Linked DNA regions of Glaciimonas sp. PCH181. The main gene of each other region encodes a partner of the protein of the gene in region 2 in a complex. Links are inferred from orthologs where the notes say so. Each region holds a gene or a part of one and is shown on either strand. Other genes may lie near its edges.

Region 1 (4,967 bases), on a different replicon or contig from region 2:
TTTATAAGCCAGTCGAATTTCCGGATAAGTAGGACAGGCAAAAGTCGCTGCATCATCCGGGCTGATTAACAGCACCTCGTGGCCATCGTTACGTGAGCAACGGCAGGTTTCCTGCAAAGTATTCACGACGCCATTAATTTGAGACGGCGCAGCATCCGTTACGATGGCAATTCGCATAACTCTCCAACGTTGCTGCTAGTGACGGCGTGGGGATGTCCCATTATTTCTTGCCAGGTGACCAATCGCAATGCGCCGCTGGCGTCTTCCACCAACGCCGATAAACTCTCTACCCAATCACCATCATTGCAATAGATAATCCCATTGATATTCCGCATTTCCGGCTTGTGAATATGGCCGCAAATAACCCCATCCAAGCCACGCTTAGCGGCTTCTGCAGCCAATGCATCTTCAAACGAAGAAATATAATTCACCGCATTTTTTACTTTGAGCTTTAAGTATTGCGACAATGACCAATACGGTAAACCCGCCCGTGCACGCCAGCCATTGAACCACTGATTAAACTTCAAAATCACGGTGTACAAACTATCACCGACATAAGCCAGCCATTTAGCGCAAGCAATCACACCGTCAAAACGATCACCATGCAGCACCAGAAACCGTTTTCCTCTGGCGGTCGTATGGACCAACTCGTCGCGAATTTTGATGCCGCCAAAGTCCAGATCGATGAATTGCCGTACAGCTTCATCGTGATTACCGGGAACGAATATCACTTCGGTTCCTTTACGCGCTTTCTTCAACACCGTCTGCACAACATTGTTATGCACCTGATCCCAGTACCAGCGCCGCTTTAGCTGCCAGCCATCGACAATATCACCCACCAGATAGAGCGTCTCTGATTCAGTCGCCCGTAAAAACTCAAGCAAACGGGCGGCCTGACAGCCAGTTGTTCCCAGATGAACATCAGAAATCCAGATCGTGCGAAAACGGATTGGCTCACGCTTGAGCGCCGTCCCGGTTCTGGAAAGCTCTCTACTCAGAAAGTGATCGGCGGGCTTCATACAGACCTCATCTCTTTACGATAATGACGCGCATACCGACTGTCCAGTCGGGCTAACGGCAGCAACAAGAAAAAATCTGCGGAGTGGAAATCAGGGTCCCAGGCCGGTTCTCCACATACCCAGGCACCGCTGCGTAAATAGCCTTTTAGCAATGGCGGCATTTGCGGCACGTGACCGGCCTCGCGTTCATACACAGGGAACGGCGTGTGCGGCGTGACACGGTATTCGGCTGGAGCAAAATTGTCGTCATTTAATGCGTGATACAGCGCGGCTGCATTGTGCCCGCCATCTGCCAAACTCACGCTGACGCAGCCCATCAAATACTCGCAGCGTTCGCGGCGCATATATGCGGCCAGCCCTGCCCACAAAAGCATGATGACGCTACCGCTACGATAATCCGGGTGTATGCAAGCACGTCCTGCCTCTGCAATACAGCCACGCAAATGGTTAAGGCGACTTAAATCGAATTCTTTTTCGGAGTAATAAGTCCCCATGCGCCGAGCGGCATGCGGACTCATCACGCGATAGGTTCCCACCACGCGTAAGGTTTTATTGTCACGGACAATCAGATGATCGCAATATGCGTCAAACTCATCGCTATCAAGGCCGTCCGCGTTAACCAACGCCGACAAACTAAATGCCTCAATAAAAACCTTATACCGCAGGCGCTGTACTTCGCGTATTTCTTCCTGCGTGGTGGCGAGACTCACCGTTAATTTAGAGAGTTGCGGGTTTGCATCGCCAGGGATCGTCAGTAATCGCATGCATTGTCCTTTTCAAATTTTGACAACGCCAGACTAACGAGCGATTACTTCAAGAAAATGACAGATTTATGTCGATTTGATGACCATGCAACAAAGCGCTTTGGTGCGCGATCGTGTCCTCGCCTCGGACTTACGGATCACTACCCGCCGGGTTATTGAGTTATCTACAATTTTTCTCTGGCTGTTGCGATAGACCGCGATCAATCAAAAGAGTCCACGCCATTTTCGAACAAATCCCCTTGCGAGACGGTATGGCGTTCTGTCGATGCACTTTTTTTCTCTAGCGTACTAACGCGTACGCCGAGCAATCGCAGCCTTTGATGCAATGAAATTCGCCGCAGGCATTCACCGGCCGCCTTTCTGACCGCATCGGCGTCGTCGATCGCAAATGGCAGCGTGACGTCACGGGTTACCGTGCTGAAATCGGTAAATCGTAATTTAATGCCTACGGTCCGCCCGACATAACCTTTGCGCTGAAGATCTCCGGCAAGCCGTGTGCATAGCTTTGTAAATATCTCCGTCAGCGTTGGGCGATCAGCGACGGCATGCAAATCTCGCTCGAAGGTTGTTTCGCGACTAATCGATTTTGGTTCGGAATACGTCACGACCTGGCGGTCATCTATTCCATGCGAGACATTTTGCAACCAGGCAGCATAAGTGCGTCCGAACGTTTCCTGAAGTATACTGGGATCGGCATTCGCCAACTCTGCAATCGTACGGATATCGATCAGTGCTAATTTCTCAACTGCTTTGGGGCCGATGCCATTGATTTTGCTTACCGGCAAAGGCCATATCCGTGTTGTTACGTCGGCCAATGTCAGAATGGTTAAGCCATTCGGTTTTTCAAGGTCGGAACAAATCTTGGCAAGCAGCTTATTTGGCGCAACGCCAATCGAACAAGAAAGCCCGGTAGCGTCATTTACCGCTTTTTTGATGCGTAACGCAAGGTCGGTGACGCTTTGAAATGCATCGATCTGTTCGCTAAGATCAATGTAAATTTCATCAATACCGCGATCTTCTATGTGCGGGGCGACACTCGCTACAGCCTGCTTAAATAGTCTTGAATAATACCGATAAGCATCAAAATCAGTCGGCAAAAGAACCGCGTCAGGCGCAAGCTTTGCGGCCTTCATGATTCCCATCGCAGAAAAAATACCTAAAGCGCGTGCCTCATAGGTGGAAGTCGTAATCACGCCACGACCAACGTAATGTCGCAACGTTGAATAGCGACGGCTGCCATCGGCCTGCATGACCGGTTGATGATCAGAACCTGCGCCGATTGCTACGGCGCGGCCACGCAAATCCGGATAGCGCAATAACTCCACCGAAGCGTAAAAAGCATCCATATCGAGGTGAGCGATATAGCGCGATTTATCGCTAGATTCGGCTGACTCCTGGACCGCAACTTCAGACATGATCGACGTTATTTCCGGCAAAATTTAGACCGCGAGGCCATTAACAGGATGTGGCTGAACACGCTGCTCGTGCTGTTGTAGTTCTCGCCGCCAATTACGCAGGCCAATAACGGCAAGCACGATGAATAGCCCATATAGCCCTGCCGTTAACTGCAAATCCTTGTAAATATATACGCCGATATAAATGATATCGACAGCAATCCACAACCACCAGTTAGCGATATATTTACGCGCCATCCAAAACTGCGCTACCAGACTAAAACTGGTCAGTGCGGAATCCAGCCAAGGGATATGCGCATCGGTAAATCGGGCCATAACATAGCCTAACAAGACGCTTCCCACAGCGCCAATCACCAGACCGATGCACCAGCCAACAACCGACAAGCGCTGTGGCAAAATATGGTGACTATCGACATTTTGCGACGGCGTTTCTATCTTTTTTGAATGCGTCCAGGTCCACCAACCATACAATTGCATGATGGCAAATATCAATTGCAATAACAAATCGGAATACAGTTTGGCATCAAAGAAAATCCGCGCATACAGCAACACCGATGCCAGCCCGATTGGCCAACACCATATATTGCGACGTGCGGTCAGCCAGACTGCCAATGCACTGACAATGACTGCGATTATTTCCAATGCGGACATTTTTTTCCTTAGGGATATTGGCAACGTGGCCAGACCAGCTTCAATCTCGATTTAGCGCTTATATCGATTTTGTATATGCATTAACAATCGTCGTCCGGCTGCGCTATTAAACCATTCTGCATGACCTAACAAATACGTATCGTAAGCCACAGCGGCGTTCTCCGCTGAGCCTTGCACGCCATAAAAGTAGGCCAACTCCGATAGGGCAAACTCCACATGCGCCAGTGGTAGCATCGCGGTGATCGCCGCCACATCATAAGCTGACAATGGCGTAAACGCATCATAGCCGTCAAGTAAAGCATCGAGCTGGTCAAAATGGATCAGACCATCGTTCGCCGATGCACCCTCAGCGGCTTGCGGTAACTTCAACCATTCGACAATATTGGTAACAATCGCAATCGCCAAATCATAGACGGCGCAAGTTTTATCGCACAGCCCAAAATCCAGTATCGTCGCCACTTGCGCGAAGTGACCATTTTCTGCCACATCCAATTCGCGCCATAACAAATTCGAGGCGTGCCAATCGTTATGCGTCCATAGCGGCACAAGATTTTTCAATAGCGGTTGCAACTGCGCATGAAATGGCATCAATACCCGTGTCACATCCTCGCGCCAAGGCCGCTGCGCCAGATAGCTTGCCAAGCCAGGACGTACATCGATATAACGCTGCATTTCACCCATTGGATCATCGCTGTTAAAGACAGAAAATCCGGATACCAGCAATGTCGCCGTGCGCACAGGCGCCTCGTAATTGGCGGCAGCCTGATGCATCTGCGCCAGTGCACGGCCTGCTGCATTCGCATGCTCGGTAAGCAGAAACGGCGTCCAGGAAAAGGCATCGCGATACAAATCAGCGCCCTGCGCCAATCGGTGTACTTCCACCGTCCAGCCTTCGTCAGCAATGACCGTTGCGCCATGCCGATCAGCCAACGCCACGCTAACAGCAGGCCCATCGTCAGGTAAATGCAACGCCAAATGAGCGATAAAGCGATGCTCTTCCAGCAGATCATCAACGCTGCGGATTGCCTTTATCAGGCGCTTAACAAACAGCAAGCCAGTGCTAGTCTCCACCACGCAGGCGCTGGAAAACGGACGGGGGCTATACCATGTCAGTCGCT
Region 2 (4,827 bases):
AAAAAGCTCGTGCATCCAGTTAGCGGTGCACGAGCTTTTTAAACTCTGATGATCAAGGTTTTCAGCACAACAGACGTGGCTCAAAAGATTCAGCGGCACCACGTCTAATTGCTTTTCCGCAGCCCACCTTTGTCAGTTTATCGTTCTCAAACTGCCAGTTGATGGGTACAGCTAAAACCATCAAACATCAATATTCCCAGCCTGCAACGCATTCAACTCAATAAACGCGCGCCGTGGTTCAACGTCGTCGCCCATCAACGTCATAAAGATTTGATCCGCGGCAATCGCGTCGTCGATCTGTACTTTTAGCAGGCGGCGCACGGTTGGGTCCATTGTGGTTTCCCATAGTTGGCTTGGGTTCATTTCACCCAGTCCTTTGTAGCGCTGTTTGCTGACGCCGCGTTCTGCTTCGTCGCGTAGCCAGGCCATGGCTTGGTGGAAATCGGCAATGGCGAATTCTTTTACTTTTTCACCGGTGCCGCGACGGACCATTGCACCCGGACCGATCAGACCTTTGAAGGTGGCGGCGGCGTTGCATAGTACTTTGTAGTCGGAGCTGGTGACGAAGTCGCTGTCGATAACGCTGGCTTTGATATTGCCGTGGTACATCCGTTGAATCCGCAGTTGATGCTTTTCTGTCAGTTCATCGGATTTGACGATGACGTTGACCGCAGGATCACCGATTTCTTTGGTGAGTGCTTGCGCGGATAATTCGGCATTTTCAACGGTGTCTAGTTCTAGCGTGACGCCAGTCATGATGGCGGTGAGGGCAGCGCCGTCGATGGCGCGGGTCAGGCGCGTGATGATGGCGTTGGCGGTGTTGTATTGACGAACCAGTTCTGTCAGGGCCGGGCCGCTGATCGGATCGGTGCCTGAACTCGGGACTAGCGAGGCGTCATTGAGCGCGACCTGCATCATGTATTGAACTTCTTCAACGTCATCTTTGAGATAGCGTTCGTCTTTGCCGTGCTTGACTTTGTACAGTGGCGGTTGCGCGATGTAGATGTGGCCGCGCTCAACCAGTTGCGGCATTTGACGATAGAACAATGTCAGCAGCAGCGTGCGGATGTGGGCACCATCGACGTCTGCATCGGTCATGATGATGATGCGGTGATAACGCAGTTTGTCGGCATTGAATTCGTCCGGGCCGATGCTGGTGCCTAGCGTCGCGATCAAGGTCGTGATCTGCTCTGACGATAGCATTTTTTCGAAGCGTGCTTTTTCGACGTTCAAGACTTTACCGCGCAATGGCAGAATCGCCTGAAATTTACGGTCGCGGCCTTGCTTGGCTGAACCGCCCGCAGAGTCACCCTCGACGATGTAAAGTTCGCATAATGCGGGATCTTTTTCCTGGCAATCGGCAAGTTTGGAGGATAAACCGAGGCCATCCATCACGCCTTTACGACGGGTCAGCTCACGCGCTTTACGCGCTGCATCACGGGCACGTGCAGCTTCGACGATTTTGCCGCAGATGATTTTGGCGTCGTTTGGTTTTTCTTGCAGATAGTCGCTGAGTGTTCTGGCGACAATTTCTTCGACCGGCAAACGCACTTCGCTGGAGACAAGTTTGTCTTTGGTTTGCGAACTGAATTTTGGCTCAGGGACTTTGACTGATAACACGCAAGTCAGGCCCTCGCGCATGTCGTCGCCGCTGGTTTCGACTTTGGCGCGTTTGGCGAAATCATGTTCTTCGATGTACTTGTTCAGTACACGAGTCATCGCTGCACGCAGGCCGGTGAGATGGGTACCGCCGTCGCGTTGCGGGATGTTATTGGTGAAGCATAATACTTGCTCGTTATAGGCGTCATTCCATTGCATGGAGACGTCGACTGTGACGCCTTCTTTTTCGCCTGTCGCCTGAAAAATCGTTGGGTGCAATACGCTTTTGTTTTTGTTGATGTATTCAACGAAACCGCGTGTGCCGCCTTCGAACGCGAAAAGTTCTTCTTTGCCGGTGCGTTGATCGGTCAGTTTGATACGCACACCGTTGTTCAGGAACGATAATTCGCGGATACGCTTGGCTAGAATTTCGTAGTGGAATTCGACGTGTGTAAAAATTTCTTCGTCGGCCCAGAAGTGCACTTCCGTACCGCGCTTGTCGGTGTCGCCAATGACTTTGATGGGCGATACGATCATGCCGTCTATGGTTTCGATGTCACGATTTTGCGGTACGCCGCGTACGAATTCCATGAAATGGACTTTGCCATCGCGACGGATGGTGAGCTTCAATAACTTGGACAAACCGTTGACGCAAGAAACGCCCACGCCATGCAAACCGCCGGAAACTTTATAAGAGTTTTGATCGAATTTACCGCCAGCGTGCAACTCGGTCATGACGATTTCGGCTGCGCTGCGCTTAGGTTCGTGCTTGTCGTCAAACTTGATGCCGGTGGGGACGCCACGGCCATTGTCGGTGACGGAAATCGAATTATCAGAATGGATCGTGACGTTGATTTCGGTGCAATGACCGGCTAACGATTCGTCGATGGAGTTGTCCAGAACTTCAAACACCAGATGATGCAAGCCGGTGCCGTCTGAAGTGTCGCCGATGTACATCCCCGGACGTTTTCGTACTGCTTCCAGACCTTCGAGGATCTGAATTGAGGACGCGCCGTACGCATTTGGTGGCGGCTGATTGGTGTTGTCTTGAGGGATTGATGACATGGCTACCTTCTGAATAAACTGCTACAAAAACATGAATCCAAGCTAATGATCTGCTAATCGGATGAACTAACAAAAATGGTGGATTTTCTGATCAGGCTAATTACAAACCGCAGTGATAGCAGAACTATCGCTATGGGATTTGGAACGACGCATGGAGGAAAAAGACGCTTTTATGTTCAATTCTTTACGAAACAGACCAGTATACCCGCAGCTGGGGGATTTCTTAAATGTGACTAAGGGGCCGAAGCCCCTTTATTCACGATATACACTGTTTAACGCGATTTATGACGGGTTTAATGATTAGATCGACTTGCTTATGCAAAAATTAAATACGCATCGGCATAACGACGTATTTAAAGTCGGCGTTTTCTGGCACGGTGATTAATGCAGATGAATTAGCATCGCCAAGGGCAATATTAACGTTGTCGCCCTTGAGGTTGTTGAGCACGTCGAGCAAATAAGTGACGTTGAAACCAATGTCGACACTGTCGCCGCCGTAGTCGATTTCTAGTTCTTCAATCGCCTCTTCCTGATCGGCATTGGTCGAGCTGATTTTCAGGCTGCCTGGGGTAACGACCCAGCGCACGCCCTTGAACTTGTCGCTGGTCATAATGGCGGCGCGTTGCAACGAGCGCAGCAAACGATCCCGGCCGATGGTGAAATCGTTCTTGTAACCTTTAGGTACTACGCGGGTGTAATCCGGGAATTTGCCTTCTACCAGTTTCGAAATCAGTTCGATATCGGCAAACGATAGTTTGACCTGATTGTTGGCGATTTCTAGTTGAACTGGCTCGTCGGTTTCTTCTAACAAACGTTGTAGTTCGATGATGGTTTTGCGCGGAATGATGACTTCCTGCCGTGCGAATTCTTGCTCTGTCGCTACTTGGCAAAATGCCAGACGGTGACCATCGGTGGCGACGGCGATCACGTTGTTGCCATCCAGCACTAATAACAGGCCGTTGAGGTAGTAACGAATGTCCTGCTGCGCCATCGAAAAATGGACCATATTGAACAAATGCTTGAGCGTCTTTTGCGGCAGCGTGACCGTTGCGTTGTAATGCTCAGCCTGGGCAACTGTCGGAAACTCTTCGGCGGCCAGTGTTTGCAGCGCGAAACGCGATTTGCCGGATTGCACCGTCATGCGCTTGTTGCTTAATGTTAACGACACTTCGCCGGATTCTGGCAACGCGCGCAGAATATCGAGCAGCTTACGGGCAGCGACGGTGGTGGCGGCAACTTCAGCACCGCTACCGACATTTGCATTGGTCGTAATTTGCACTTCAATGTCAGTTGATAGAAAAGAAACTTTTTCGCCGTCCTTGCGTATGAGGATATTGGCCAGAATCGGCAATGTGTGCCGACGCTCGACAATACCGCTCACGATCTGCAGTGGCCGGAGAAGAGTATCTCGGTGGGTTTTGACCAATTGCATAGCTATATCCTTATTATCTGAAATTCAACAAATATCGCTTCATTTTACCCAATCTTAGTGGGCCTTGAACCAGTCTATCAATGTAACTTAATTCGACTACTTACGAATGACATCGCGATCAAATCTAAGGTTAAATGCCTGATTATTTATCACTTTTACGATCACACTGACATTCAACCAACATTTCAACCAGATAACTTATGCGTACTTCTACCCGTTTGTACTGCACAAAAAAACCACACTTATCGTGTCGTAATAATGTCGACGCGTAATGTTATCCACAGGCTGGCAAGCATTTCTAGTACTCATCGACGTCACAATTGCATATTGAAAAATTAACCTTTTAAGGTTTGCTCCAATACGTGCAATTCGTGATTACATTCGGGATTTTTAGTCCGATCACCGGCGATCTTGCGCACCGCGTGTAAAACCGTGGTGTGATCGCGTCCGCCGAACAATTCCCCAATTTCTGGCAAGCTCTTTTGGGTGAGTTCTTTGGCCAGATACATCGCAATCTGACGTGGCCGGGCGATATTCGCGGGGCGTTTTTTGGAATACATATCCGCGACTTTGATATTGAAGAAGTCGGCGACTGTTTTCTGGATATTTTCGACGGAAATCTGGCGATTCTGCACAGATAGCAGATCTTTCAGCGCATCCTTGACGATATCAATCGTGATGTCTTTACCATGGAAACGGGAATAAGCCAGGATTTTACGCAGCGCGCCTTC
Region 3 (5,038 bases), on a different replicon or contig from region 2:
TCATTAACTGATCTGTCGGTGTTTCGACAACGCATAGCAATCTGGCGTCGCGCTCGGGATCGAGGCAGACTTCGCACAGTTCGTTTTCAGTGAATGTATTGCACATGGAACAGTGCTGAATTTTCTCGACTGCCTGGACCAGCGCACGGCCGAGCAATGCTGCGCCATCACGGTCATGCTGCAGCAAGTGATATGCCATGCGCTGTGCCGATTTAGGACCGACGCCGGGCAGATGACGCAATGCTTCTGTTAAAAAAGCCAGACTATTAGGGGTTTTCACATCAGACCTTAGAAACCACGATAAATCTTACGGCCCACCGGGGCATAGTGAAGAGTGGGCGGAAAAGGGTCACAAAAATGCTGCAATAATCTGCACCATTGCTGATATTGAAACGATTGCAAAAAACCGACTGTGTGATGCTCCAGCGTTTGCCAGCGAACAAATAAAATATACCGGTTTGGCTGCTCCAGACAACGCTGTAAATCGTGCGAAATACAACCAGGCATGGAGGTGAGAATTTTCTTCGCCTCCATGAAAGCCGTTTCAAACGCGGCTTCCTGTCCTGGAATAATATCTAACGTAGCAACATCAAGAATCATTGCAGAGTTTAAAACGGCAATTTGAAACCAGCTGGCATGCCAGCCGTCAGGCCTGACATTTTTTCTGCTGAAGTTTCTTCTGCCTTACGGACTGCATCGTTGAAAGCCGCTGCAACCAGATCTTCCAGCATATCTTTATCATCTGCCAGCAATGACGGATCGATAGTGACACGCTTGACCGCATTTTTACAGGTCATCAGGACTTTGACGAGACCGCCGCCAGATTCGCCTTCAACTTCGATCAAAGCCAGTTGATCCTGCGCTTTTTTCATATTATCTTGCATCGCTTGTGCTTGCTTCATCAAGCCTGCCAGTTGGCCTTTCATCATGGTATTTCTCCTGTTAAGTTAATCAGTGTCGTGCTTAGGCAAATGCTTAAGTACGGTGTAGTCGTTAATATTATCAATATTGCATTAGGTCGGCAATTTACCAGAACCCGGCTTTATCCGTCTTACGTCAGCGGTTTAATCGATCCCGGCACAATCATTGCGCCGAATTCGCGCACCATGCTTTGAATGAAGGGATCGTTTTTTGCCGTCTCTTCAGCTAGTCGCTGGCGCTCTGCTTGCTCCGCTTGTGCCCTGACGTTGGCGGTGTGGTGCACCACCCCAATTTCTGTTTCGACCCGTACCGGACGCCCAAACCGCTCGGACAATGCCGCAGCCAATTTTTCAACGTTACCGGACAAACGCAAAGTTTCCAGCGGAATCCGCAAATGCGCCTGAATAGTAGGACCGCTGCTATCGAATCGCAGTAATTCGCTTTGCTGCGCGAGTTGATGCGCTACGCCACGGACCGGCAACGTTGCCGCCAACGACGGCCAATTACCATCCCAGTTCAAGGATGCATCAGGAACATAAATAAATGCATCTGCGGGCGCTGGCTGCGATGGTGCCGGTGTATCGATACTGAGCACGGCGATGGGCTTGGCTGGCGCAGACGGTGTACGCATCTCGGTCGGCGGCGCTGTTCGTGCTGCAGGGCGGGCTTCCGAGCGCATTTTTGGCGTACTGTCATAGCCAGAATCAGAAAAATCATCGTCAGGCAAGTCCATCGGCAGCGGAATTTCCTCCTCCCACGGCGGCGGCGATGCACTGGATGCCGACGCTTTTGGTGCTGGTGCAGGCGGTAACTTAACCTCTGGTTTGACGATCTCTGGCTGCGGTCTGACAACCATTGCAGGCTTGCTGACCGGCGCAACGACAGCTACCGGTGCAGGTTGCGCTGCCGGAGTCGCCATCGGACGTTTGCTAGCAACGCCACCGCGGGCAGCGGCTAATGCTGCCATGCGCGGGCTAAGCGTCTCATCTGCACGCGCAACCGGAGCGCTGGCAGAGGCAACTTGCGGAAGACTGCTTAAACGGGCTGCCGGTGGCGATGGCGCTATAGAAGTCGGCGCTCTCTCAGCCATAGACGCTGGTGCGGATGGCCGCGATGGGGCAACTTGACGCGCTTGCACTGGCGCAGCGACGGCATTTTCACCCGGCCCTGAACCTGGCTGCGGCCGAAACGCCAACATACGCAACAATGTCATCGAAAATCCGGCGTACTCATCCGGTGCCAGACCCAACTCATTGCGGCCATGCACCACAATTTGATAAAACAACTGAATTTCTTCTGCATCAAAGGCCGAAGCAAGGCGCATCACGTCTTCGCGCTCCGGCAAATCTTCTGCTAGTGCTGCGGGAACACTTTGGGCCAATGCAATCCGATGTAATAAAGTGCCCAGATCTTGCAACGCTGCACTATAAGACAAGCTGCGAATCGCCATTTCGTCGGCAACGGCCAGTAAACCAGCGCCATCATTCGCCGCCAGAGCATCCAGTACGCGGATCAAATAAGTCTGATCAAGCGATCCCAACATGCCCTGCACTGCTTCCAAAGTTACCTTGCCAGCCGCATACGCAATCGCCTGATCGGTCAACGATAAAGCGTCGCGCATCGAGCCATGCGCACCCTGCGCCAGCAACCGTAAAGCAGGTGTCTCAAAAGCAATTTGTTCCTGCCCAAGGATATTGTCGAGGTGGCTGATGATGTGGCCGGGCGGCATCTGTTTCAGATTAAATTGCAGACAACGCGACAGCACGGTAACGGGGATTTTTTGCGGATCGGTGGTTGCCAGGATGAACTTCACATGTTCGGGCGGCTCTTCCAGCGTTTTCAGCATCGAATTGAAGGCATGATTGGTCAGCATGTGGACTTCATCGATCATGTAGACCTTAAAGCGGGCATTTGATGGCGCGTACACCGCCTGCTCCAGCAACTGGGCCATTTCATCGACGCCGCGATTAGAAGCGGCATCCATTTCAATGTAATCGACAAAACGTCCGGCATCGATCGCTACGCAAGCGTCGCATACGCCGCATGGTTGCGCAGTAATGCCGCCGTTGCCATCGATACCCTGACAATTTAACGCCTTGGCAAGAATCCGCGACAGCGTGGTTTTGCCTACACCACGTGTGCCTGTGAACAGATAAGCATGATGCAAGCGCTGTTGTTCCAGCGCATGTGTCAACGCCCGGACGACGTGTTCCTGACCAACCAGCGTCTCGAAACTTCTTGGGCGATATTTACGGGCAAGGACTTGATATGACATAGGTAGCGGGCGCTCGTTGCTGGCAGTTAAATACAACCAGCATTTTACCTTAGAGGAAGCGCGCATAAGGTTTTTAAGAAAGCTGCCCGAATCTACGGCAAATCACATCATCCGGAGACTGGCACGCAAGCCAAATTCGGTCTACGCTAGCAGCACAATCGTTGCAACTCACCAGCGACAAATACAGTCGTCAGTCAGGAGATTTCCATGCAAGCGTCAACGCCGCAAGCCGAACTACACGCCAACAATCAGGTCCCCGAGCTGACCGACAATAATCTCTACGCCGACGATTCGGTGTTAATGGCCGGGGTACAACGGCACCACGCCGGTTGGCACGCTGCTGAATTAGCGCGCTATGGCGCAGAATTGGGCAGCAAGGAAGTGTGGAATCTTGCCGAATTAGCAAATCGCCACGCGCCAGAATTGCAACGTTACGACCGCGCCGGAAATCGCATCGATGTAGTCGAATTTCATCCTGCCTGGCATACCCTGCTAGGCATGCTGCGGCGCGAGAATTTGCATGCGTTGCCGTGGTCCACACCTAAAACCGGTAGCCATGTAGCGCGTGCAGCAGGCTATTTTTTGCATGCACAGGTTGAATCCGGATCGCTGTGCCCCACCACCATGACCTTCGCCTCAATTCCAGTTCTACAACAGGAACCGGCCTTATTCGCCGCCTTGCAAGCCAAATTGTATGCCTGCGACCACGATAGCCGCGACCTGCCGCTGGCGCAAAAAACCGCCATGCTGATCGGTATGGGGATGACCGAAAAGCAAGGCGGCTCCGACGTGCGCTCCAATACCACGCTGGCGACGCCTATTCCCGGCGGCGGCGGACGCGGTGCGGATTACACGCTAACGGGCCATAAATGGTTTTTTTCCGCGCCGATGTGCGACGCGCACATGGTATTAGCGCGCACAGAGTTGGGGCTGAGTTGTTTTTTTGTACCGCGCTGGCGGCCGGACGGCAGCAAGAATACGTTGCTGGTCCAAAGGTTAAAGGACAAACTCGGCAATCGCTCCAACTCTAGCAGCGAAGTCGAATTTGATGCTGCTTTCGGCATTATGGTCGGCGACGAAGGCCGCGGGATCGCCACCATTATCGAAATGGCAAACCACACCCGGCTTGATTGCGTGATCGGCAGCGCGGCCTTGATGCGTCAGGCGCTGGTGCAAGCGCTGCATTATGCGCGCCATCGCAGTGCTTTCGGCGCAATGCTGGCTGAGCAAGCGCTGATGCAAAATGTCCTGGCCGATCTGGCACTAGAAAGTGAGGCCGCAACGCTGTTGATGCTACAACTCGCCAGCGCTTTCGATGCGCCAAATGATCCTTTACAAAAAGCTTGGCGACGCATCGTTACGCCTGCCGCAAAATTCTGGATATGCAAACGCGCACTGGAATTCACCGGAGAATGCATGGAAATCTGGGGTGGCAACGGCTACGTCGAAACCGGCCCGATGGCGCGTTTTTACCGCGAAGCGCCGGTCAACTCGATCTGGGAAGGCTCCGGCAATGTCATGTGTCTGGACGTCTTGCGCGCCATCACGCGTGAACCGGAAAGTTTTGCATTGTTACTAGAACATCTCAGCAGCATCGCAGCCAGTCATGCCGGTTTAAGCAAAATGGTCGATAGTCTAAAAAATACCCTATCCACTCCACCAGAACAACACGAAAGAATCGCACGCTATTTCGTCCAAAAACTAGTCCTGACGATACAAGCAGCATTGATGGTGCAAACTGCGCCACAAACGATTGCCGATGCCTTTGTCAGCAGCCGTTGCGATGCCGAGAATGGCCGCGTGTACGGCACTTTAAGCAGCTTGATCAGTGCAGAGGCGCAG

What was found.
Region 1: the proteins of dnaN (region 2) and dinB are in contact, whole or in part, in a solved structure (PDB 1OK7), measured with the Escherichia coli proteins. The link is inferred for Glaciimonas sp. PCH181 from one-to-one orthologs.
Region 3: the proteins of dnaN (region 2) and C7W93_RS09725 are in contact, whole or in part, in a cryo-EM structure (PDB 8GIZ), measured with the Escherichia coli proteins. The link is inferred for Glaciimonas sp. PCH181 from one-to-one orthologs.

The regions. Positions count from the first base shown.
Region 1 is NZ_PYFP01000001.1:177,741-182,707, reverse strand. Bases 1,092-4,015 are described here. They hold dinB (DNA polymerase IV), read right to left. Parts: upstream 3,199-4,015; coding sequence 1,984-3,198; downstream 1,092-1,983. Other genes in these bases: C7W93_RS00800 (phosphotransferase enzyme family protein), read right to left, coding at 3,901-4,015; pnuC (nicotinamide riboside transporter PnuC), read right to left, coding at 3,223-3,849; C7W93_RS00815 (GNAT family N-acetyltransferase), read right to left, coding at 1,092-1,783. Also shown: C7W93_RS00825 (glycosyltransferase family 1 protein), read right to left, coding at 1-177; C7W93_RS00820 (UDP-2,3-diacylglucosamine diphosphatase), read right to left, coding at 159-1,019; more of C7W93_RS00815, read right to left, coding at 1,016-1,091; more of C7W93_RS00800, read right to left, coding at 4,016-4,967. UniProt on the Escherichia coli protein: Poorly processive, error-prone DNA polymerase involved in translesion repair and untargeted mutagenesis. Copies undamaged DNA at stalled replication forks, which arise in vivo from mismatched or misaligned primer ends.
Region 2 is NZ_PYFP01000002.1:1,173,403-1,178,229, forward strand. The notes cover bases 2,044-4,827. They hold dnaN (DNA polymerase III subunit beta), read right to left. Parts: upstream 4,097-4,827; coding sequence 2,990-4,096; downstream 2,044-2,989. Other genes in these bases: gyrB (DNA topoisomerase (ATP-hydrolyzing) subunit B), read right to left, coding at 2,044-2,664; dnaA (chromosomal replication initiator protein DnaA), read right to left, coding at 4,432-4,827. Outside these bases: more of gyrB, read right to left, coding at 181-2,043. UniProt on the Escherichia coli protein: Confers DNA tethering and processivity to DNA polymerases and other proteins. Acts as a clamp, forming a ring around DNA (a reaction catalyzed by the clamp-loading complex) which diffuses in an ATP-independent manner freely and bidirectionally along dsDNA.
Region 3 is NZ_PYFP01000001.1:2,099,934-2,104,971, forward strand. The notes cover bases 625-3,619. They hold C7W93_RS09725 (DNA polymerase III subunit gamma/tau), read right to left. Parts: upstream 3,197-3,619; coding sequence 1,052-3,196; downstream 625-1,051. Other genes in these bases: C7W93_RS09720 (YbaB/EbfC family nucleoid-associated protein), read right to left, coding at 625-929; C7W93_RS09730 (isovaleryl-CoA dehydrogenase), read left to right, coding at 3,404-3,619. Also shown: recombination mediator RecR, read right to left, coding at 1-280; C7W93_RS09715 (antibiotic biosynthesis monooxygenase), read right to left, coding at 289-600; more of C7W93_RS09720, read right to left, coding at 609-624; more of C7W93_RS09730, read left to right, coding at 3,620-5,038. UniProt on the Escherichia coli protein: Part of the beta sliding clamp loading complex, which hydrolyzes ATP to load the beta clamp onto primed DNA to form the DNA replication pre-initiation complex.